DNA from 3 places in the Vibrio aerogenes genome. Region 3 is predicted to be linked to each of the others. Evidence: predicted binding sites of a transcription regulator. Region 3 holds the regulator's gene; each other region holds the start of a gene.
The links. Region 3 encodes PurR, which represses purine synthesis genes. Its sites were predicted from a motif close to TNANGNAAACGTTTNCNTNA; they were not measured.
Positions count from the first base shown of each region.

Region 1 (7,876 bases), 820 kb from region 3:
GGTGGCGTCAGTCTTGAGGCTGAGCAACAACGCTTGTGTCCGGTTTGTGGCGGGGAGTGGCGTTTGCATGAGCCTGTTCATGATATCTTTCACTTCAGGTGTGAGAAGTGCAGGATTATTTCTAACTTATCCTGGGATTATCTCAAGTAATCGTACCGGTTTAAAAACGTGAATGAAAAAGCCGATCTTTTGATCGGCTTGTTTAACTGGCTTAAAAGAGGGATTACCAACCTTTGACGACACTGTCTTTAAATGTCTTCATTGCAGCCTGATAGACTTCTTCTGTCTGATAAGCCTTAACAAAGTTTTTCACATTGTCGTTATTGACGTTATCTTCACGGGCAACGATCAGGTTCACGTATGGAGAATCTTTATCTTCGACAAAAATACCATCTTTGTTTGGTGATAAATCAATCTGACTGGCGAAGCTATTGTTAATGATAGCAACAGTGACGTCATCGAGTGAGCGTGGCAGTTGCGCGGCATCCAGTTCAACAACTTCGATATTTTTCGGGTTTTCCACGATGTCCTGAACCGTTGCTTTCAGACCAACGTTATCACGGAGCTTAATTAAGCCCTGTTTTTGCAGCAGCAGTAATGAACGTCCCAGATTGGTTGGATCATTTGGCACAGCAATCCGCGAGCCTTCTTTGATCTCATCAACAGATTTGACTTCTTTTGAGTATCCGGCAATTGGATAAACAAAGGTATTACCGGCAATAGCCAGTTTATAACCACGGTCAGCGATTTGCTGATCCAGATAAGGTTTGTGCTGGAAAGCATTCACATCAACCGAGCCATCATCCAAAGCTGCATTTGGTGTCACGTAGTCTGTAAATGTGACAAGTTCAACATCCAGATTGTACTTATCTTTCGCGACTTTTTTGGCAACTTCAGCAACCTGAGCCTCTGCACCTGCCATGACACCAACTTTAATTTTTTGAGTGTCAGCTGTTTTTTCACCGCAGCCCGACAGCACCAGTGCTGAAGCAGCTGTAATAATCGCCAGCAGACCTTTCAGGTTAAATTTCATGTATTTCTCCTTGATAAACTCTTATAAATTTTAAATTATGTTATTGATTGTTATCTGTGATCAACCCGACGGACAATGCTGTCACCGATGGATTGAATGATTTGAACCAAAATGATCAACATGATGACAGTGACAACCATGATCACCAGATCATATCGGTAGAATCCATACCGGATTGCAACATCACCCAGACCGCCGCCGCCAACTGTGCCAGCCATTGCTGAATAACTTACCAGTGTGACCAGAGTAATGGTGACTGCGTTTAAAATGGTCGGCAGTGCTTCCGGTAACAGGACTTTTGTAATGATTTGGAAGGGTTTTGCGCCCATCGCCTGAGCCGCTTCAACCAAGCCTGACGGGACTTCCAGCAGGGCATTTTCAATTAACCGGGCGACAAACGGAATCGCACCGATCGTCAATGGAACGATTGCTGCGGTGGTACCGATAAATGTACCAACCAACAACTTTGTCAGCGGAATAATGGCAACCATCAGGACTAAAAATGGTACAGAACGGCCAATGTTGACAATGGCGCCCAGAATCTGATTCAGCCTGACATTTTCAAGTAAACCACCTTTTTTACTGGTGTGGAGTATCACGCCCAGCGGGATACCGATTAAAAAACCAATCAGGCCGGAGACGGCAACCATATAAACAGTTTGACCTGTAGCCCCCAGTAAAAGCGAGGCATTTTGACTGACCCAGTCGGTAAGTGTATTAATTGACATAGCCTAAAACCTCAACTTTTACATGATGTTCGCTCAGGAAGCTGATCGCTGCATTTTCATCTGTTTCATTGCCGGACAGCTCAGCCATCATCATGCCGAATTTAACCCCGCCAGCATAATCAATATCCGAGCTGAGAATGTTCACGTCAATGTTAAAATCCCGTGAGATCTGAGACACCAAAGGTGCATCAACGGTTGCTCCGGTAAATTCCATCCGGATGAGTGGATGTGTATTTGCCTTGCGGCGGTCAAACAATCTTGACTGGTAATCGTCAGGGACTGATAAATCAAGTGTAGATCTGATGAATTGATGTGCCAGCTCTGTTTTGGGATGCGCAAAAATATCACTCACTGTGCCTTTCTCAACCAGTTCACCCTGACCGATGATTGCCACTTCATGACAGATATTTTTCACGACATCCATCTCATGCGTGATGATTAAGATAGTAATATTAAGCCGTTGATTAATTTCTTTCAGCAAATTCAGAATTGACTGAGTTGTGGCCGGGTCCAAAGCACTGGTTGCTTCATCGCACAACAGAACTTTTGGATCGGAAGCCAGTGCCCGGGCAATTGCCACCCGCTGCTTTTGTCCGCCACTGAGATTTGCCGGGTAAACATGCGCTTTGTCAGACAGGCCGACCAGATTCAGCAATTGACTGACCTTGGGTTCAATCTGTTCTTTTGCGCTACCGGCAAACTCTAACGGCAGGGCAACATTTTCAAACACCGTCCGGGAAGACAGTAAGTTAAAATGCTGGAAGATCATCCCGATATTTCTCCGGGCCTGACACAAATCTGCCGGGCTGAGTTTCGTCAGGTTGATGCCATTGACAATGACGTCCCCGTCAGTCGGTGCTTCTAACATATTAACGCAGCGAATTAATGTACTTTTTCCGGCACCTGAAGCACCGATCACACCAAAAATAGTCCCTTGTTTGATATGGAGATTAATGTCTTTCAAGGCATATATCTGCTTTGTTCCTTGCTGAAACACCTTGTTGACGTGATTTATTTCAATCATGAGATAACCTGCGCAGGCTCTGATTGTCAGAGATCATTTGGTTGATAATAGTTTTGTTAGGGATGCTAGGGCTTCATAAGGTTGAAGTCAATAGATATTTTTACGTCTAGACGTCCAAAATGAAATCTTCATCGTTTAGTATAATAAAAAGAATAAATTGTTCTCGTCACGAACTCAGAGGCAGAATTCATTTTCGGTGATTTTATCTGCTTATGATAAACTGCCAGACAAATCTCACTGAAACCTGCATCTTGAGGTATCAGTTTTTTATCATCTGTTATGAGAGTCGGATTTTGGCAAAACCAGCAGTGTTTTTAGATCGGGATGGTGTGATTAATGTCGATCAGGGATATGTTCATGATGAGCATGATTTCCACTTTATAGAAGGTGTATTTGAGGCAACAAAACAGTTGCAGGAGATGGGATACCTTCTTGTATTAGTGACCAACCAGTCCGGGATTGCCCGCGGGATGTTTAGTGAAGATCGCTTTTTGTCGCTGACACAATGGATGGACTGGAATTTTGTTGATAACGGTGTTGAGCTGGACGGTATTTACTACTGCCCCCATCATCCGGAACATGGTATCGGTGATTACAAACAGGACTGTGATTGCCGGAAGCCTAAGCCGGGGATGTTTATTTCCGCACGGGACTTTCTCAAAATCGATATGGAAAAGTCGGTCATGGTGGGGGATAAGCCTGCGGATATGATGGCAGCAAAATCAGCCGGTGTTGGCACGAAAGTTCTGGTCAGAACTGGAAAAGCTGTCACACCGGAAGGGGAAGCGCTGGCTGATGTAGTTTTGGGCAGTCTTCGTGATGTGCCCGGATTTTTAAAAAGCCGCTAAGATTTAAAAAATCAGATTCAGAAAAGAAAGTGAGCGTTAGCTTCTTTCTTTTTTCTCTATGTTTTTATTGCCGTAAAAAGAAAAAGCCAGCAATTTGCTGGCTTTTCTGTATGGTGGAGGGGGACGGATTCGAACCATCGAAGGCGGAGCCGGCAGATTTACAGTCTGCTCCCTTTGGCCACTCGGGAACCCCTCCGGAATTTTTCTTAATGTCTTGAAACCGTTTGATCTCACTATCAAACAACTTCGGAATATGGTGGAGGGGGACGGATTCGAACCATCGAAGGCGGAGCCGGCAGATTTACAGTCTGCTCCCTTTGGCCACTCGGGAACCCCTCCAGATTTTCTTCCTCAACGATGATTCCCGCATCAATCGTGAGTGCGGGGCGAATCTTAACAAACTCATTTAGTCTGTAAAGACTTTTCTGAAAAAATTGAGTTGAATGGTGCCTTTTTGGACAAACTAACTAAAATACAGGCAATTTCAATGCAATATTAGTGGTAAGTGACAATATATCTTGAAGGTTTATGATTCATGGCCAGTACTATATTTAAGACGACAGCACTCAGAACCGAAACACCGACAACATAGGCTGACAGATAAAACAGAGATGTCATGACGATGACTGCATCAATGCAGAGTTGGACTTTTCCTGCGGCAATCCCGAAATTATCCTGAACATACAGGCAAAATACATTGAACCCACCGAGGCTTGAATGATGGCGGAACAAGACCAGCATACCAATCCCCATGAGTAAACCACCGACAACTGCGCAATAAACATCATTGAGACTGTTGAGTTTCATAAACATCGCAATATGATCCGACAATACAGAAACCGCTAATCCACACAGGATGCTGTTACCGGCAAAGCGCAAGCCAAATTTCTTCCAGGCAAGCAGATAAAACGGGGTATTGCACAGAAAGTACAGCGTGCCGAAAGATAATGGCATAAATTGATCGAGTAATAATGCCAACCCGGCAGTTCCGCCGGTAATCATCTGCGCTGACTGAAGAAAGTTGATCCCCAGTGCAACCAGAAAGCAGCCGGTTATCATTGCAATGATATCTTCTTTATACGAATGTTTTTCCATGACTGAGCCATTGGTATGTTCTTATCTCTGTCCGAATCATAAGTAAAAGGTGAAAATTCCGGTAGCTAGAAAAGGAAATTTAGGGTAAACCTATGTCTCTAATCTTTTACAACCTGTAAATGGAATTATTGACACTTTGGTGAGGTTTATAAGAAAACTTCAACTGATTATGAAAAAACTGCATGATCATTTATTCAATTTGGGCTTTATGACATAGTTCAATTTAGGTAGAATGCGCCTCAAATTGAGTAGCGAAAACGTTTGCTTTTGCATTTAGAGCAGTTTTTCGACCTTTATATGATGAGTCAGGAGATACAGATGCTAACGCGAGATATGAATATCGCTGATTATGATGCGGAGCTCTTCGCAGCAATTCAGGAAGAAACCCTCCGTCAGGAAGAACACATTGAATTAATTGCTTCCGAAAACTATACCAGTCCACGGGTCATGGAAGCTCAGGGTTCTCAGCTAACAAATAAATATGCAGAAGGTTATCCTGGCAAGCGTTATTACGGTGGTTGTGAGTACGTGGACAAAGCAGAGGCTTTGGCAATTGATCGGGCATGTAAATTATTCAACTGTGAATATGCAAATGTTCAGCCTCATTCAGGTTCTCAGGCGAACAGTGCAGTTTATATGGCTTTGCTGAATCCGGGTGATACTGTGCTGGGGATGAGCCTTGCCCATGGTGGTCACCTGACTCATGGTTCTCCGGTTAACTTTTCTGGTAAGCACTATAATGTGATTCCTTATGGCATTGATGAAAGTGGCCAAATCAATTACGACGAAATGGAAGCGCTCGCGCTTGAGCATAAGCCTAAGATGATTATCGGTGGCTTCTCGGCTTATTCTCAGATTGTTGACTGGGCAAGAATGCGTGAAATCGCTGACAAGGCAGGTGCTTATCTGTTTGTTGATATGGCGCACGTTGCGGGTTTGATCGCTGCGGGTGTTTATCCGACGCCAATTCCTCATGCGCATATCGTGACGACGACAACACATAAAACACTGGCTGGTCCGCGTGGTGGTCTGATTCTTTCCAACGCGGGTGAAGAGATGTATAAGAAGCTGAATTCAGCTGTTTTCCCTGGCGGCCAGGGCGGCCCTCTGATGCACGTAATTGCTGCAAAGGCGGTTGCGTTCAAAGAAGCAATGGAACCTGAATTTAAAGAATATCAGGCACGTGTTGTGAAAAATGCCAAAGCGATGGTTGCCCAGTTCCAGGAACGTGGCTACAAGATCGTTTCAAATGGTACTGAAAATCACCTGTTCCTTGTTGATTTGATTGATAAGGGTATTACAGGGAAAGAAGCGGATGCCGCCTTGGGCGCAGCAAATATAACCGTCAACAAAAATTCCGTGCCTAACGATCCGCGGAGTCCTTTCGTCACTTCAGGTATCCGTGTTGGTACGCCTGCGATCACCCGTCGTGGTTTCACGGTGGAAGATGCAGAAAATCTGGCAAACTGGATGTGTGATGTGCTTGATAATGCTGATGACCAGTCTGTCATTGAAGCAACAAAAGCAAAAGTACTTGAGATTTGTAAGCGTTTACCTGTTTACGCTTAATCTGAAGATGATTCATGCAAAAAACCCGCAATTTGCGGGTTTTTTTATGCTTGTTTTCAGGAGATATTATTTAATTTCAACACCCTGAGCCTGAAGATCAGCATGATAAGAAGAACGGACGAAAGGACCACATGCGGCGTGCGTGAAGCCAAGGTCCAGAGCAATCTCTTTCAGCTCTTCAAATTCAGAAGGCGGGACATAGCGTTCAACCGGTAAATGGTGCCGGCTTGGTGCCAGATACTGACCCAATGTCAGCATGGTCACCCCATGAGCCCTTAAATCTTTTAATACCCCGATAATCTCTTCTTTTGTTTCACCAAGTCCCATCATCAAACCAGATTTAGTCGGGATGTCCGGGTGGTTATCTTTGAATTTTTTCAATAGCTCGAGAGACCATTTATAGTTAGCACCAGGACGAGCTTTACGGTACAAACGTGGGGCGGTTTCAAGGTTATGGTTAAATACGTCCGGGGGACTGGTTTGTAAAATTTCCAGCGCTTTATCCATACGTCCCCTGAAATCAGGAACCAGTGTTTCAATTCTTATTTCAGGATTCAGCGCCCTGATTTCCCTGTTACAATCAGCAAAGTGTTGCGCACCACCATCACGTAAGTCATCACGATCGACTGAAGTGATCACCACATATTTCAGTCCCATATCTTTGATCGTTTGTGCCAGTTTTTCCGGCTCACCGGCATCAGGTGTTAATGGGCGACCGTGTGCAACATCGCAGAATGGGCAACGACGGGTACAGATAGCACCCAGAATCATAAAAGTAGCCGTGCCGTGGTTAAAACATTCCGCAAGGTTAGGGCAGGACGCTTCCTCACAGACAGAATGCAGATTATTTTTACGCATCGCAGATTTGATATCCTGAATGCGCTGACTGTCCGAAGGCAGTTTGATCTTCATCCATTCCGGTTTGCGTAACACTTCTTTTTGTTCGGACGGCATATTTTTTACCGGTATCAGTGCCATTTTATCCGCATCCCGGTATTTGACGCCTTTCTCCATTTGAATTGGTTTAGTCATGATATTACTTCTGTGCTGTATTGAGTGTGCCCGTATCCCAGTGTGGTCACGAGTTCTTTAATTAACTGTTCTTCTACGGTGCGGAGGGTTGAGGGCCCGCCAAGGTCACTGACCTGAACCATCTCCATGCCTTGATAACCACATGGATTGATCCTTAAAAACGGTGATAAATCCATGTTCACATTGAGTGCCAGCCCATGAAATGAACAGCCACGACGAATCCTTAAGCCAAGAGAACAAATCTTTTTATCTCCGACGTAGACACCAGGTGCATCTGGCTTCGCCTTTGATTCAATGCCAAAAGCCTTGAGAGTCTTGACGACGATATTTTCAATATGTGTGACCAGTTCACGGACGCCCAGCTGCTTTCTTCTCAGGTCAAGTAAGAAGTATACAACAAGCTGACCGGGGCCATGATAGGTGACCTGTCCGCCACGGTCTGACTGAACAACCGGAATGTCCCCGGTATTGAGCAAATGCTCGGCTTTCCCGGCCTGACCCTGAGTGAAGACCGGTGGGTGTTCGACAAGCCATATTTCATCCCGGG
Region 1 is NZ_AP024861.1:1,323,092-1,330,967, forward strand. Features, by position in the region: gene OCV29_RS05975 (Zn-ribbon-containing protein) at 1-150, shown strand, start outside; gene OCV29_RS05980 (MetQ/NlpA family lipoprotein) at 224-1,033, opposite strand; gene OCV29_RS05985 (methionine ABC transporter permease) at 1,084-1,761, opposite strand; gene metN (methionine ABC transporter ATP-binding protein MetN) at 1,751-2,785, opposite strand; gene gmhB (D-glycero-beta-D-manno-heptose 1,7-bisphosphate 7-phosphatase) at 3,079-3,633, shown strand; tRNA gene OCV29_RS06000 (tRNA-Tyr) at 3,745-3,829, opposite strand; tRNA gene OCV29_RS06005 (tRNA-Tyr) at 3,888-3,972, opposite strand; gene OCV29_RS06010 (YitT family protein) at 4,129-4,728, opposite strand; gene glyA (serine hydroxymethyltransferase) at 5,047-6,297, shown strand; gene lipA (lipoyl synthase) at 6,364-7,329, opposite strand; gene lipB (lipoyl(octanoyl) transferase LipB) at 7,326-7,876, opposite strand, start outside.
Region 1: a site for PurR is predicted at 4,978-4,997, ahead of glyA (serine hydroxymethyltransferase). Genes of this name have one in related genera too.

Region 2 (7,876 bases), 190 kb from region 3:
TTTTGCAATTGCTGAATCGTACGGCCAATGGTCGACTTGCCGGAACCGGATTCTCCCACCAGAGCGACCGTTTCTCCCGGATAAATATCAAAACTAACCTGCTCCACGGCGTGGACGCGGTGCGTCGCCCTGCCCCAGAAATTTTTCCGGGTATCAAAGCGTGTCACCAGGTTTTCAACCCGCAATAGCGGCGCATCATCATAGCGTGCCGTATTTTGCTCAGCTTCCTGACCGGTCACGACCGGACGGCCATTGTGCATCACGGTCACCGGGAAACGGTAAGGATTGCGCCGCCCCTGCATGCAACCCAGCCGGGGAACAGCTGACAACAGTGTCTGTGTGTAAGCATGCTGCGGCTGCCGGAATACATCAGCAACTTTCCCCTGTTCGACTTTCCTGCCCTGCCACATCACCACCACATCATCTGCGATTTCGGCAACAACCCCCATATCATGAGTGATAAAGACCACCGCCATATTCAGTGAAGTTTGTAATTCTTTGATAATCGACAGGATTTGCGCCTGAATGGTGACATCCAGTGCCGTGGTTGGCTCGTCGGCAATCAGAATTTTGGGCTTGCAGGCCAGCGCCATCGCAATCATCACCCGCTGCCGCATTCCGCCGGAGAGCTGATGCGGATAGCGGGAAAGCATGTCACGGGCATCCGGCAGCCGGACCAGTTCCAGTAAACGCTGACTTTCCGCCAGAGCCTGTGATTTGGAGAGCTTTTCATGGAGAAACAACGATTCACACAGCTGATCGCCAATCGTAAAAACCGGGTTCAGCGATGTCATCGGTTCCTGAAAAATCATGGCAATTTCTTTACCGCGAAAACCACGCATCTCCTTCTGGCTCAAGGCCAATAAGTCGACATCACGCCCTGTGCCGTTATACACAATATCTCCCGAGGTATAACGGGCACCATTGATATCTGCCAAACGCATGATCGACTGAGACGTGACCGATTTACCTGAACCGGATTCGCCGACAATCGCCAGCGTGCGACCCGGCATCACAGAGAAACTGAGGTGCTCAATCACACGCGTTCCGCCAAAAGCGACCGAGAGATTATTGACGGTGAGAATAGGCGTTTTCATTCTGTCTGCCACGGCTGCATCCTTGTTTTACAGTCAACTGATGACATCAGACCATCCCGGTGTGGTCACTTCCCTGTCACATGATAAAGACATATTGCAAACTAACCCTTATGCGATCAACTTATATTAACGCATAGTTCATTAACAAATGTTATACATATAAGTCACTTCAAGAGGTATGATTCAGCGATGCAAAACCATCATTCACTGCATGATCAGGGGAATCTTTTGAGATGAAATTTCGTCAGTTAGAAGCCTTCCGCCATATTATGTTACGGGGCACAACTTCAGCGGCTGCGGCAGAAATGCATGTCACCCAGCCAGCGGTGAGCCGGCTCATCAGCGATCTGGAAGATTCGCTTGGATTCAGTTTATTTGAACGTAAAAAGGGACGTCTGTTCCCGACGCCGGAAGCCGGGGAATTTTTTCGTTCTGTGGAAGAGAGCTTTCTCGGCCTTGAGAAACTGGAATCCGTTGCAATGCAAATTCGCGACAGGAATCCCAAAGAACTCTGTATCTCAGCCACTTCAGCAATCGCCAGCACATTGCTGCCCATCGCACTCAAAGAACATGGTCACTTTTATCCGGATGAGCGGGTGGTCATGCACACGGACAGTATGTCTGAGATCGTGATGCGCTTGCAGACCAGCGCCGTGGATCTGGCCATTGGGCTCCAGCTTCCTCAACTCAGCGGGATTGAACAGGAATTTATCGGCCATGCGCGGTTTGTCTTTGCAGCCAGAGCCGGTCATCCATTACTGGAAAAAACGGTGATTACCGCACCGGATTTAGCCGGTGAGTCAGTCCTGACCGTGCAGGACTCTTATCTGAATTACTGGAGTAAATTAGAACATGCGCTGGATGCGGTAGAATCGCAGTTGATGAAACGGCTGTATATTGATACCTCGCACACCGGATATGCCATGGTTGCCTCCGGTTTAGCCGTGGGTGTGCTGGAGCCCTTTGCGGCCCGGGTCTGGGCCGGGAATGGCGTCGAAACCCGCCCATTTGAGCCAGCCATTTATTATCCGTACAGTTTCTCTTATCCGACCAATATCCGCCACCAGCCATCACTACATCAGTTTAAACAGTCGATCAGAAACGCGGCACAGTCGATGGCAGAGTTTGCAGAGTGAAATCGTTGAGGAGTGAAAATGATGATGAGGGTTGCATTGACGTTACTTTACGTTCTTTTACACGAACAAAACTTAGTGAGCGGCCAGAATATGTTAGATTAAATGTGTTGATCTTTGGTGGATATTGTATTCACTCTGAATGCACTTTCATCACGTTACGGGTCGCTGAACACATCACCTGTAACCAAGAATAACGGTGTTCAGATAATACCTTCGGCTGCGGTAACTCCCGCAGCAACAACCAGGCACCAAAGATCAACCCCTCCGGCATCAAACCATTCCAAGTTATTTTCTGATCGGATATATCTGGTTCCGCAAACAAAAAAGCCCCAGCACCAAATGATGCTGAGGCCTCAGAATAAGTGGCGCACCCTACAGGATTCGAACCTGTGACCACCTGCTTAGAAGGCAGGTGCTCTATCCAGCTGAGCTAAGGGCGCGTTACGGGAGAGAATTATACGAGTTAAAAAACGTAAATCAACGAATTTATTCTGATAAACTATCTAAGTGACTAAAAATCTAGCATTTCTGATATGATGTGCGAAAAAAATACACAGGCAAACGTTTGCCTGTGGATGTTATGCTAAAGATCTGCGACAATGCGCGCGTTTCTACCCAAGAATAGAACCCCAATAACCGCCAAAATGCAGGTTTCAGTGGTTTGGGTATAAACCCGAGAATGTTTCTTCCTGATAAAAATAATGATGGATACTTATGACTGCACAGATTATTGATGGAAAACTGATTTCCCAAACTGTTCGCTCTGAGGTTGCTGCCCGTGTGAAAGCCCGGACAGAAGCAGGGTTACGCGCACCCGGCCTCGCTGTAATCCTGGTCGGTGATGACCCGGCATCTCAGGTCTACGTTGGCAGTAAACGACGCGCCTGTGATGAAGTCGGTTTTGTTTCCAAATCATTTGACCTGCCATTAAATACATCTCAGCAAGATCTGCTGAATCTGGTTGATCAGCTCAATGCTGATCAGGAGATCGATGGCATTCTGGTTCAGTTGCCTCTCCCCGCCGGGCTGGATGCAACTCAGGTGCTTGAACGGATTCTCCCTGAAAAAGATGTGGATGGTTTCCACCCTTATAATGTCGGACGACTGGCACAACGTATTCCAAAGCTTCGCTCCTGCACGCCTAAAGGGATTATTACCCTGATGGAAAGATATAACATCGAACTACGGGGCAAGCATGCGGTTGTTGTCGGCGCATCGAATATTGTTGGCCGCCCGATGACAATGGAACTGTTGCTGCAAGGTTGTACCACCACCACCTGCCACCGGTTTACCCGTGATCTGGAGAGCTATGTCCGTCAGGCTGATATTCTGGTTGTTGCCGTCGGTAAACCGAACTTCATTCCGGGAGAATGGATCAAAGCAGGGTCAATTGTCATTGATGTTGGTATCAACCGGCTAGACAACGGTAAACTCTCAGGGGATATTGAATATGATATTGCCAGCGAGAGGGCAAGCTATATCACACCAGTTCCCGGCGGTGTCGGGCCAATGACGGTTGCAACATTGATTGAAAATACGATGCTGGCCTGTGAGCAATATCACCATAAAAACTGATCTTTAGTTTTTCTGTACACCTTCACAAGTCTTTCGTCCTGTCTTGCCGGCTTTCAGCCGGCAAAATAGTATCAACCTTCCCCGCCATCACAATCATCAATCATCCCTGACAGTTGACCAAACCGGTATACTCAAATTTCAGACAAAAAAAACCACCGTCTCACAGAAAAACGGTGGTGGTGTTAAAATAAAAAAAAGGTAATAACCGACCACATAAAAATGTGGCTTCATTGCTAATGGATCCTGAATATTGTGTGAGGATTCAGAATCCAACAACAATTCAAGTATAGCCATTGCCATCAATTCCAGGAGGAGGACTATCCGGTTCTGACTAATCTGGCATATGAATTCGTTATCAGATGAGGCTTTTAACGAACCACTATTCCAGTGCGCAACGAGATGGTGTCAATATAAACAACAATATAAACAACATGTCTGCCAAAACAATATCGCATGATGACCGCATAAAAAAAACCGACCTTACTTTTCTTTACTTTCGCCTTTACCTTGCTTTACAAAACCCCATTCAGTATCAGTTATAAATATAATATATAAACAATATATTCGCATTATTATTCAATAAAAGTCCTATTCAATCTGTCGATGAAAGTCTGATACCATTCTAAGTAACTTTCTGATCTGGATATATCTGGTTCCGCAAACCGCTCAAGCCATCCCCTTTTTATTGATAAGAAAGGCGCTTCAACAAGGGCATCCATGCCCTTGTATGTTTGCTCCACCAGACACATCCAGATGATCAGTTTATTTTCCAGATTGGTCTGATACCAACATGATGGGATGACCTGAGACATAAAAAAGCCCGTCAAATCTGACGAGCTTTTGAGAAAGAGCAATCATGAACAGATTAACGGCTGACAATCCGGTCCGCCAAATGACTGACTGCCAGCGCAAAATAGTGCGAGCGATTCCACTTCATCAGCACATTGTAATTATTGTAAATCAGATATGCCCGGCCTTTTTCATCATCCGGTGCAACCAGCCACGCTTTAATATCCTTCGCCGGTGCAGGCAGTGGCTGACCGTTGTAACGGGTCACCCCCAGGCGTCGCCACTCCCTGAGTGTTTTCGCCTTACCCTGATGGCGACCTTCCAAAGACATATCAAATCCACGTGGCAAATGCACCTGCCGTCCCCAGCGGTATTGATTATCCCACCCGGAACGGTGCAGATAATTAGCGGTCGAAGCAAATACATCCGCCTTGGTTTTCCAGATATCAATCTTACCGTCATGATTGCCGTCGACTGCAAATGTCAGGAAAGAACTGGGCATAAACTGGCACTGTCCCATTGCCCCGGCCCATGAGCCTTTCATGTCGTGCGGGTCAATATGGTCATCTTCAATGATTTTCAGGGCAGCCATCATTTCCTTACGGAAGAAAGCTTCTCTGCGGCCATCATAGGCCAGAGTCGCCAGCGCACTCATCACATAATGACGACCAGTCAGGGCACCAAAGTTACTCTCCACCCCCCATAACGCCACAATATACTGTGGCTGCACACCATACTCACGACTGACCTGCTGCAGTGCAGCATAATGTTGGCGGTAGAGTTTCTTAGCCTTTTTCACTTTCCAGTCCGGTACCGCCCGCGGAATATATTCATCCAGCGTCAGCTTCTTTTCAGGCTGGTTTTTATCGGCCACAACGGTACGGTGTCTGTATGTCACATCACGAAATGCGGCTTCTACAGTCTCATGTGAGATACCGGCCTGTTCGGCCTGCTGTTTAAATGCATCAATATACGCTTCAAATGAAACTGTCCGGGCACTGGCCGTGAGGCTCAGCATCATCCCTAATCCGGCTAACCATAACCTCTTCATCTTATCTCCCTACTCTGTGTGCGACTGAATCTGCGCGGCTTTCATCGCTTTATACGTTTCCAGTACATTTTCCGGCGGTGGCGGCAGCTGAAGAAAAAAGCCATCGGACTCCAGCGATGCTTTCACCTTATTGACATCCACATTCGCTAGTTTTCTCCCTTCCAGATTGATTGTCATCATGAGCGAAGGCGTGCCGAACATAGTCATCAACTGTTCAGGAACCTGAGAAAAATCCCCTTTCTTCATCACGTACAAATACGCACCATCTTTACGAATACTTTTATAAACAGAGCACAGCATGATTTGCCTTTTTCTTCAAGATTTCAGTTGACCGGATTTATCATTTTATCAATCACACGCATATCAATGACCTTTACTGAACATAAAATTAACAATAAAAACGTCAATGTGTGGATAAGATAACTTGCCGAGTTAAGTCAGTGAATATAACATGACGAACCTGAGCAATGTGAAGCTTTCTGTACTTCATCAGAAACGCTTTATTTCAGAAGTACCTTTCTAAAATACTTAAAGACTGAGGTCCGGCTTATTTATGTCATTATTACCTGACTTAAAAGGTAGCAGTTTTACTTTGTCAGTACTACATCTGACCGATAACGATATTTCAAAAACCCTGAACCTGCTGAAAGAAAAAATAACTCAGGCACCGGCTTTTTTTGCGTCTGCTCCGGTGGTGATTAATATCTCTCAGGTGAAGGAAGATATCGATTTCAGTGAGTTAAAACACTGTATCCATGAAGTCGGAATGGTTCCGGTCGGCATTACCGGTACAAAAGATAAACGCACACAAAATCAGGCAACCGCGGCCGGTTTCGCGGTGATGACCGCCAGTAAGTCCCCTGCTCAGGCTCCGGCAGAAATGCAACCGGCAAAAGTGGTCAGTCATCCGATCCGTTCAGGTCAGCAAATTTATGCGAAAGATGCAGATTTAGTCATCCTCAATCATGTCAGCCCTGGTGCTGAAGTGATTGCTGATGGCTCGATACATATTCACGGTAACCTGAAAGGTCGTGCAATTGCCGGTGCAAGCGGACAAAAAGAAGCTAAGATTATATGTAATAACTTGCAGGCAGAACTGGTCTCAATCGCTGGTAATTACTGGCTCAGTGATCAGATCGCCGAAGAGTTCTGGCAGCAAAAAGTTATCCTCAGCTATAACGATGAAACACTTCACGTTGACAAGCTAACAATTTAACAAACAGATAATTAAAGGAAAGCAAAACCAATGGCACGTATTATTGTTGTGACGTCCGGGAAAGGCGGCGTAGGAAAAACAACTTCAAGTGCAGCAATTGCGTCGGGATTAGCCCTGAAAGGGAATAAGACTGTGGTGATCGATTTTGATATCGGGTTGCGCAATCTGGATCTGATTATGGGATGTGAACGTCGGGTTGTTTACGATTTCGTCAATGTGATTCAGGGTGAAGCCACGCTGAATCAAGCCATGATTAAAGACAAACGCACTGAAAACTTATTTATCCTTCCCGCGTCACAAACCAGGGATAAAGATGCGCTGACCCATGACGGGGTGAAACGTGTTCTTGATGAACTGAATGATATGGAGTTTGACTTTATTATTTGTGACTCCCCGGCAGGTATCGAGCAAGGTGCACTGATGGCACTTTATTTTGCAGATGAAGCCATTATCACCACGAACCCGGAAGTTTCATCGGTCAGAGACTCAGACCGGATTTTAGGAATTCTCGACTCGAAATCACTACGTGCAGAGCAAGGACTGGAGCCGATCAAACAGCATCTGTTACTGACCCGCTATCATCCTGCGCGGGTAAATCAGGGAGAAATGCTGAGTATTCATGATGTTGAAGATATTCTGCACATTCCGCTGATGGGCGTGATTCCTGAAAGCCAGGCGGTGCTGAATGCTTCCAACAAAGGGATTCCGGTGATTTTCGACGAGCAGTCAGATGCAGGTCAGGCATATCTGGATACCGTTGATCGCCTGCTGGGTAATGCGGTTGAATTCCGTTTTCTGACAGAGCCGAAGCGCGGTATATTTCAGCGACTATTCGGGGGCTAAACAATCATGTCATTACTTGAGTTTTTCCGCCCCAAAAAACAAACATCGGCCAGCATGGCAAAAGAACGGTTACAAATTATTGTTGCCGAGCGTCGCAGTCATGACGACCCGGCTCCGAACTATCTGCCACAGCTGAAAGAAGATATTCTGAAGGTCATTGCCAAATATG
Region 2 is NZ_AP024861.1:2,330,250-2,338,125, forward strand. Features, by position in the region: gene OCV29_RS10320 (ABC transporter ATP-binding protein) at 1-1,109, opposite strand, end outside; gene OCV29_RS10325 (LysR family transcriptional regulator) at 1,331-2,233, shown strand; tRNA gene OCV29_RS10330 (tRNA-Arg) at 2,597-2,673, opposite strand; gene folD (bifunctional methylenetetrahydrofolate dehydrogenase/methenyltetrahydrofolate cyclohydrolase FolD) at 2,948-3,808, shown strand; gene OCV29_RS10340 (lytic murein transglycosylase) at 4,674-5,648, opposite strand; gene OCV29_RS10345 (YcgL domain-containing protein) at 5,658-5,948, opposite strand; gene minC (septum site-determining protein MinC) at 6,202-6,864, shown strand; gene minD (septum site-determining protein MinD) at 6,895-7,707, shown strand; gene minE (cell division topological specificity factor MinE) at 7,714-7,876, shown strand, end outside.
Region 2: a site for PurR is predicted at 2,787-2,806, ahead of folD (bifunctional methylenetetrahydrofolate dehydrogenase/methenyltetrahydrofolate cyclohydrolase FolD). Genes of this name have one in related genera too.

Region 3 (7,876 bases):
CCAGATCAGAACCACTGGCCCGGTGTGTAACCAGCCGCATCAGCTTTTTCTCATCAGCCAGAGATAACAGCTCGTCATATAATTCCTGACTGGTAAATATACCTTCATGTGCCAATCGCTCGGGACTGAGATACAAGAAACACAACACTTTGCCGACCAGCATATCCAGCTCAGATAAAACACTTCTGTTAATCAAAGAAGTTGAGCGGGGTCTGAGATAAAAGAAACCTTCCGGCGCTCTGACCAGCTCTGTATTATAGCGCTGATAAAACATCGCCAGTTCCGGTTCAAAATCAGAGAGAAAGGCATGATTGTCCAAATCTTCACCGGATATATGCCGCCCTGCCCGCAGCAAGCTATCAAGCGCAGGAAAAAGAGGGTTAGAAATTGCTTTGACCAGTTTTTCTGGCATGTATTCATTCATATTGGTCGATGACATTCGCTTGTACCTTTGCACCAAATTCGTTAATTGCCTGCCACTTGGGCTGAATTGCCTGATAATCTGCACCTGAGTAACCAAGACGAACGGCTTGATCGACAACAATACGTGCTAAATCAAAATGATGGGCTCTGGGGTGAGAAGCCAGATAATCTTTCAGAACCAGAGTCAAATCAATGGGTTCTCCTTTCTCTTTGTGGGCAGTCAACATATGGCCGATCCGTTCAGAAAGTTCATCCGTGACCTGTTCATACGCTTCATATTCTACTTCTTCAGGCACATGACCGGTCACTTCATCATTTCTGAGAACAAGCGCCTCATCGCGCAGATCAGTAAAACGCTCAGCATCTGCAAACGTCAGATACCAAGGTAGCTCAAAGTACTCATTGACAGACTGGCGAAGTCTTTGACTAAAGGCCCGGAACTGATCCATATCAATCGCAGTCCGGATAAATTTATGGACATGCCGATCATAGCCAATCCAGAGATCAATGGCCTGTTGCCCCCAGCTGATAATCCGATCCAGTTTCATTTGCAGCTGAAATAAGATCTCCTCGACAAACCCCAGTTCAGTATGGCCATAAATGCATTCCTGAATATCCAGAATCTGAGTCTGAAGCTCATCACCGGCAGCCTGCAGGGTGTCTTGCAACTCTTTTAGTGTAGAGGAAGTTTCAGATAATAATGACTCACAATTCTGAATCGCATCGCGCCAGTCTTTATTCAGTAACTGGGCAATCTGGTCTTTAACTTCCTGCTGCTGTTCATCCATCACCCGCTGGTTTAAATCTATCTGATCGAATATTTCACCAACGGAATATCTCAGAACGCCATAGACATGCTTTTGCCAGTATCCCGGCGTACCACCTTTTTCTGCAGCCTCTTTTGCCTTTTCCATTTCGTCAGCCACAATGGAAAGCTGAATGGACAATTTCAGTTTAGAAAATTCACGGTGCCGGACATAATAGTCAGTAATGCCAATGGCTAACGGTGACAGGCGGTAAATACTTGCGCCATCGGTAATTTCACTGGTGAAACGCTGAATCAGCCGTTGTTGCACCAGATCATTCACTGCATTATTCGCACGAAATGCAGAAGCATCGCCGGTATCTTCAAACAACCGGGTCACAATGGCAAAAGCATCATGTAACTCACCTTCACCTAACTCGTCATCAAACCGCTCATGGCTTAACACAGCAAGAGAGATTAAAAAAGCAAGTTTTTCAGAACTCAGACTGAGTGAAAAATCATGTTGCCTCACCCAGCCAACCAGCTCATCTATTGATTGTTCACTTTTTTCCGGAATCAACTCATCCATCATAAATTTGTTATTCCTTACTCACTTTTCTGGCCAAAACATGAATGTATCGTCCCATCGATAAGTAAGGCTCCTGACGGCATAGCTGTTGCTCAAGCGCCAGCACATCCTCATAAGTATACTCTCCCATATTCTTTCGATTCCCTATGTAATCATGAAAACAACGAATACCGGATTTACATTCAATCTCAAACCCTGACATTTCAATCCACCGATAAACCTCTTCAGGCAGAAGTCCTTTTTGGGGTTGTAGCTTAAAACGCTTCCGGAAAGGCATTCCTTCCAGAACATGAGGTATATTTCCACATATAACATTTTTAAAAACTAAACCATGGTGATTGTAGAACATCACAGAAGCTACGCCACCAGGCCTGACCTTACCGAGCAGGTGTTTTAATGCCTCTTCTGGTTCAGCCAGCCACTCCATCACTGCATGAAACATAAGAAAATCGACCTGATTTTTAATATGTTTATCAATTTCCTGTACGGGTGAATGAACAAAATCATACTGTGCCTGCAATCCTTTGCGTTCGATCTCTGCCTGAGCCAGTTTTAACATCTCAACTGATAAATCACATAATGTTACATGATGTCCCGCTTCAGCTAACTTCTGAGACATCTGTGCCAGCCCGCCGCCGGCATCTAATATGTTTAAAGGTGCATGAGATGATGGAAATTTTCCCAGAATTTGCATAATATCTTCCCAAACAATTGTTTGGCGGATCAGACCTTTGTCAGAGCCGTATATATTTTTTGCGAATTTGTGGGCAATATCGTCGAAATTGCGGTCTTCAGTCACAATAGCATGAGTTATTATAATCAATCGTGCTGCTATTCTGTCACAGGAATGGCAGGAATAAAGAGGGATTAATCGTTTTTATTCTCAATTGCTGATTTTTCGGACTATTTTTATATGTTTGCACTAAAAAAAATCGTTTCTGCATTTCTGATGCCTCTTCCCTCGTTGCTATTAATTGGCTTTATCGGGTTGATGTTGATCATGTTTACAACGAAAAGAAAGACTGGTTGTCTGATCGTTCTGTTCTCTTATGTATGCCTTTTTATGGCATCATTTCAGCCTGTTTCAAGTCGTCTGCTGGCTCCTCTGGAACGTCAGTATTCTGCTTTTCTGCCCATTGAGGGGACGGTTAACTATGTGATGGTTCTCGGTGGTGGACATGTTGTTGACAGCCAAATCCCTCCAACATCGCAAATCAGCAGAACAGCCCTGATGCGACTGACAGAAGGTATCCGGATCATGCGTATGTATCCGGGCGCAAAGCTGATTCTCTCAGGATATGCAGCACAAACAAGGTTAAGTCACGCCCGTATGCTGGCAAAAGTAGCGCTGTCACTTGGTGTGGCAAAGTCTGACATTATTCTGTTAGAGAACGCACGGGATACGTGGGAAGAAGCGCAACAAGCGGCAAATTTCATTGGTAATCAAAAGCTGGTGCTTGTTACTTCAGCGAGCCATATGAAACGGGCACTGCACGAATTCAGGTCTGCAGGATTAGATCCGGTTCCGGCACCAACCAACTATCTGTCATTGAAAGATATTGCGCAGCCATGGGAAAAATATGCACCAAAATCCTTATATCTGGAACAAACAGAAAAATACTGGCACGAAACATTAGGACAACTCTGGCAACAGTTAAAGAAATGGGTTTCAAGTCAGGAAGCAGCCGTCTCAGGCTCACCGGATGATAATACATAATTCACAAAACAATCTGCCTGAGTGAAGTTATGATATAAATTCGGGGTTTTGGATTGCTATTCCCGGAGCTGAGCTTTAAAATTTCACGTTTTCAAATAATTGATGCCGCAGAAGTTGTTATTTTCATCAATGACATTACAGACCTTCAGCGAAAGAGTATATACCTATGGCTACAATAAAAGATGTTGCCCGCCTTGCGGGTGTATCAACGACAACTGTTTCGCACGTGATTAATAAAACACGTTTTGTTGCTGAGGCAACTCAGGAAAAAGTACTGGAAGCAGTAAAATCATTAAACTATGCACCCAGTGCTGTGGCTCGAAGTCTGAAATGCAATTCAACCCGGACGATAGGCATGTTAGTTACTCAGTCGACTAACCCTTTTTTCTCAGAGGTGATCGACGGTGTGGAAAGTTATTGTTATCGCCAGGGATACACGCTCATCTTATGTAATACCGGCGGGCTATATGAAAAACAACGTGATTATATTCGTATGCTTGCTGAAAAAAGAGTAGATGGCATCCTCGTCATTTGTTCTGATCTGACCGAAGTCTTGCTGGATATGCTCGATGGCTATCAGGATATTCCTAAAGTTGTTATGGACTGGGGGCCGGAAAGTTCTCAGGCAGATAAAATCATTGATAACTCCGAAGAAGGCGGTTATCTGGCAACGAAGTATCTGATTGATCATGGCCATAAAAAAATTGCCTGTTTAAGCGGACAACTCTCCAAGGCTATTTGTAAAGAACGTATTCTGGGATACCGCAGGGCAATGTCTGAAGCAAATTTACCGACCAATGATGACTGGATTTTGGAAGGTAACTTTGAATGTGATACGGCTGTTTTGGCTGCAGATAAAATTATTGCTATGGATGAAAAGCCAACCGCTATTTTCTGTTTTAATGACACCATGGCTTTAGGACTCATGAGCCGGCTTCAGCAACGGGGGATAAAAATTCCCGATGATATGTCAGTCATTGGCTATGACAACATTGAGATTTCTGAATATTTCTCCCCTCCGTTGACAACAATTCATCAACCCAAAAGACGTGTAGGCAAAAACGCTTTCGAAATTTTGCTTGAGCGTATCAAAAACAAAGAACATGAGCGTCGAATATTTGAAATGCATCCCGAAATCGTTGCTCGTGATACTGTCAAAAAATTAAATAATCGGTCATAATTGTCCGCCATATTATGTATATGAACACGCATGAATTAAAAAAAATGTTTAGTTCATACGCTATTAGTTGATCTACCGCATAATTTGGACTAAAATCACATTTGCGAATAGATGCTAGCATCTATTTATCGTTTTTCAATTGTTAATTAAACATTAGAAAAAAGTGTCACGCACAGGGCAAACCATCTGAAAAGGTGGGACGCAAAGCCTCCGGCCTAAACCAGAGAGTGGTAGGTAGCGGGGTTACCGATGGCAAAAATGCATTTCATAGTTCGTCATTTACTGACGTCTTACTAACATATTTTCTGCATTATTTTGCTAAATTCTCGGACCTGATTTTGGTGGCGTATTCATTTAAAAATACACCGAGACGAAAAGCATGGATAAACCAACCCTTAAAAATTCAATGCAGCTATTTGAGCAGCTGGGACGTGTTAAATCTCGCTCAATGTTTGGCGGATTTGGTATTTTTGTTGAAGATATCATGTTTGCACTTGTCGTTAAGGACAAGTTACATATACGAGCAGATTCCAACTCACTAGAGACATTCAAGGAGCAAGAGTTTGAGCCTTATGTCTATGCAAAGCGCGGGTTCCCCGTTGTCACTAAGTATTACGCACTTCCTGCGGAATACTGGAAGGACAAATCAAAGATACTCACTATTGCAACGCAGGCTTTTAAAACGGCTAAACTTGAAAAAGAATCACAAGAGGTCACAAAACCACAACGATTGAAAGATCTTCCTAATCTACGTTTGGCAACAGAACGCATGCTGAGAAAAGCAGGTATTAATTCTGTCGCTGATCTTCATGAGAAAGGAGCGATTCAGGCTTATAAGGCAATTCAGGAAACTCATCCAACAACTCAGCCATCTCTTGAGTTGTTGTGGGCACCTGAAGGCGCCATAGAAGGTAAACACTGGTCGGTTATTCCGAAATCACGTCGTGAGGAACTGGCTAATTTGTTATAATTGGCATATATAATTATTGGCCAAGTCTTAGTAAAAGCACCTGTTTTCAGGTGCTTTTTTTATTCAGAAAATTTACCTTGCGGATGACGTCATCAGCGCTGTCCGGTACATCCGGACATACTCTTTCGCTGAATCCTTCCAGCTAAAATCGAGCTGCATGGCTCTTTGCTGAATTTTAAGCATCTCTTCAGGTTGTTGCAGATAAAATAGTAAAGCACGTTGCATACAAACCAGCAGCGCCTTTCCATCCGGCTCTGAAAAGCTAAAACCAGTCGCTTTATCAGGATATTTATGGCAATCGAAAACGGTGTCCTTCAGTCCCCCGACTTCTCTGACAATAGGTAACGTGCCATAAGCCATACTATATATCTGGTTTAAGCCACAGGCCTCAAACTCAGAAGGCATCAAAAAGAAATCGGCACCCGCTTCAACCATATGAGCAAAGTGATTACTGTATGCATCAACAAAGGCAAATTTATCAGGTGAAGACAAAGCAACCTGATGTAATTGATTGGCAATCTCCGGCTCACCCGTCCCAACAATAACCAGCTGAACATCATTCAGAAGAAAAAGCTCCAGTATTGGTAATAAATAATGAAATCCTTTTTGCTGGGTGAGGCGGCAAACCATACCAAATACAGGCACGTCTCTCACAGGCAACTGTAATTCTTCCTGTAAAAGCCTTTTACAAGTCTGTTTTCCTTCCCGTAACGAATCCGTTTCTGAAGAGTAATTCCGGGGAATATAAGTATCAGTCTGTGGATTCCATTCGGAGTAATCACATCCGTTAATAATCCCGTACAAATCTTTTGCTTTATGGACAAAATCATCGACGAGTCCGTGGGATCCTAAAGGTGTGAGTAGCTCAGCTGCATAATTTGGACTAACTGCATTAATTTTATCAGCAAACGCAATCCCGGCCCTGAGTGTACTTACATACCCTTGACCATATTGTAAAAACTCCATTCCATTGAGATGCAGTTCCGGAATCACCTCAAGTTCATCATAGGAGAAAATTCCTTTAAACAAAGCATTATGAATTGTTAGTACACTTCTGATCGACTGATAAAATTCATCGTTTGCGTATCGGGTCTTAAGAAGAAAGGGAATCAACCCGGTGTGCCAGTCATTGGTATGTATGATATCAGGACGAATATCCAGTTTTGGTAAGATATCAAGTACTGCCGCAGAGAAAAAGCCAAATCGTTCTCCATTGTCAGCATAAGCTCGGTTATATTCAGAATAAAGCCCCGTCCGGTCAAAATAGGTGTCACAATCGATATAATAAATATTGATACTATCAAGTGATGATAGCCGGACTTTATAAGGTGTATACGGCCAGTGAGTCAGAGCAGTCTCATAAATTATTTTCATGTTATTTTTGTCTGGAACTGCATGATAACCTGGCATGACAACATTAATTTGATGACCCAGCTCCTGAAGTGCCACTGGCAATGCTTTTGCAACATCAGCCAACCCTCCACTTTTTACAATGCCCTGAACCTCCGATACAGCAAACCATATATTTATTTTTTCCATCCTAGAATCCAACTTTTGTTCCTTTTGCGATAACAACAATACCATTATCAGAAACATGAAAATGTTTTCTGTCCAGCTCAAGGTCTTCACCAATAATGGTCCCTGGAGCAATTTCTACATGTTTATCGATGATAGCGCGCTTAATCGTACAACCAGCACCGATTTTTGCATCACCAAGAATGACAGACTCACTGATGTGAGAGCCTGCAGCAATATTTGTCCGGAATCCCAGAATCGATTTAAATATAGTCGCTCCCTGGATGTAGCTTCCCCCGGAAACAAGAGAGTCTGTAATTTTCACTTTTTTGTCATCAACGTCTACAAATGTTGCTGGTGGTAATGGCGGGTAGTAGGTATGAAGTGACCAGCTGCGGTTGTACAGTGAAAATTGAGGCTCCCTGTCTAATAAATCCATATTGGCAGCCCAGTAAGAATCGATAGTTCCCACATCACGCCAATATGTATCATGGGCCTCTCCTTTGATTTTATTTGTAGAGAAGTCATAAACATAAACATTTCCCTTCGGAAACAGATCAGGAATAATGTCTTTACCAAAATCGTGACTTGATTCTGTATTTAATGCATCTTCTTTCAACTCATCACATAAGACATTAGCGTCGAAAATATAGTTTCCCATAGACACTAACGCCCAACCGGGCTCTCCGGGGATACATTTAGGATTGACAGGCTTCTCTTCAAAACCAATCATTTTC
Region 3 is NZ_AP024861.1:2,142,609-2,150,484, forward strand. Features, by position in the region: gene mukE (chromosome partition protein MukE) at 1-439, opposite strand, end outside; gene mukF (chromosome partition protein MukF) at 417-1,757, opposite strand; gene cmoM (tRNA uridine 5-oxyacetic acid(34) methyltransferase CmoM) at 1,768-2,556, opposite strand; gene elyC (envelope biogenesis factor ElyC) at 2,671-3,474, shown strand; gene purR (HTH-type transcriptional repressor PurR) at 3,641-4,654, shown strand; cyclic di-GMP riboswitch class I at 4,821-4,905, shown strand; gene OCV29_RS09530 (TfoX/Sxy family DNA transformation protein) at 5,034-5,624, shown strand; gene glgA (glycogen synthase GlgA) at 5,697-7,163, opposite strand; gene glgC (glucose-1-phosphate adenylyltransferase) at 7,165-7,876, opposite strand, start outside.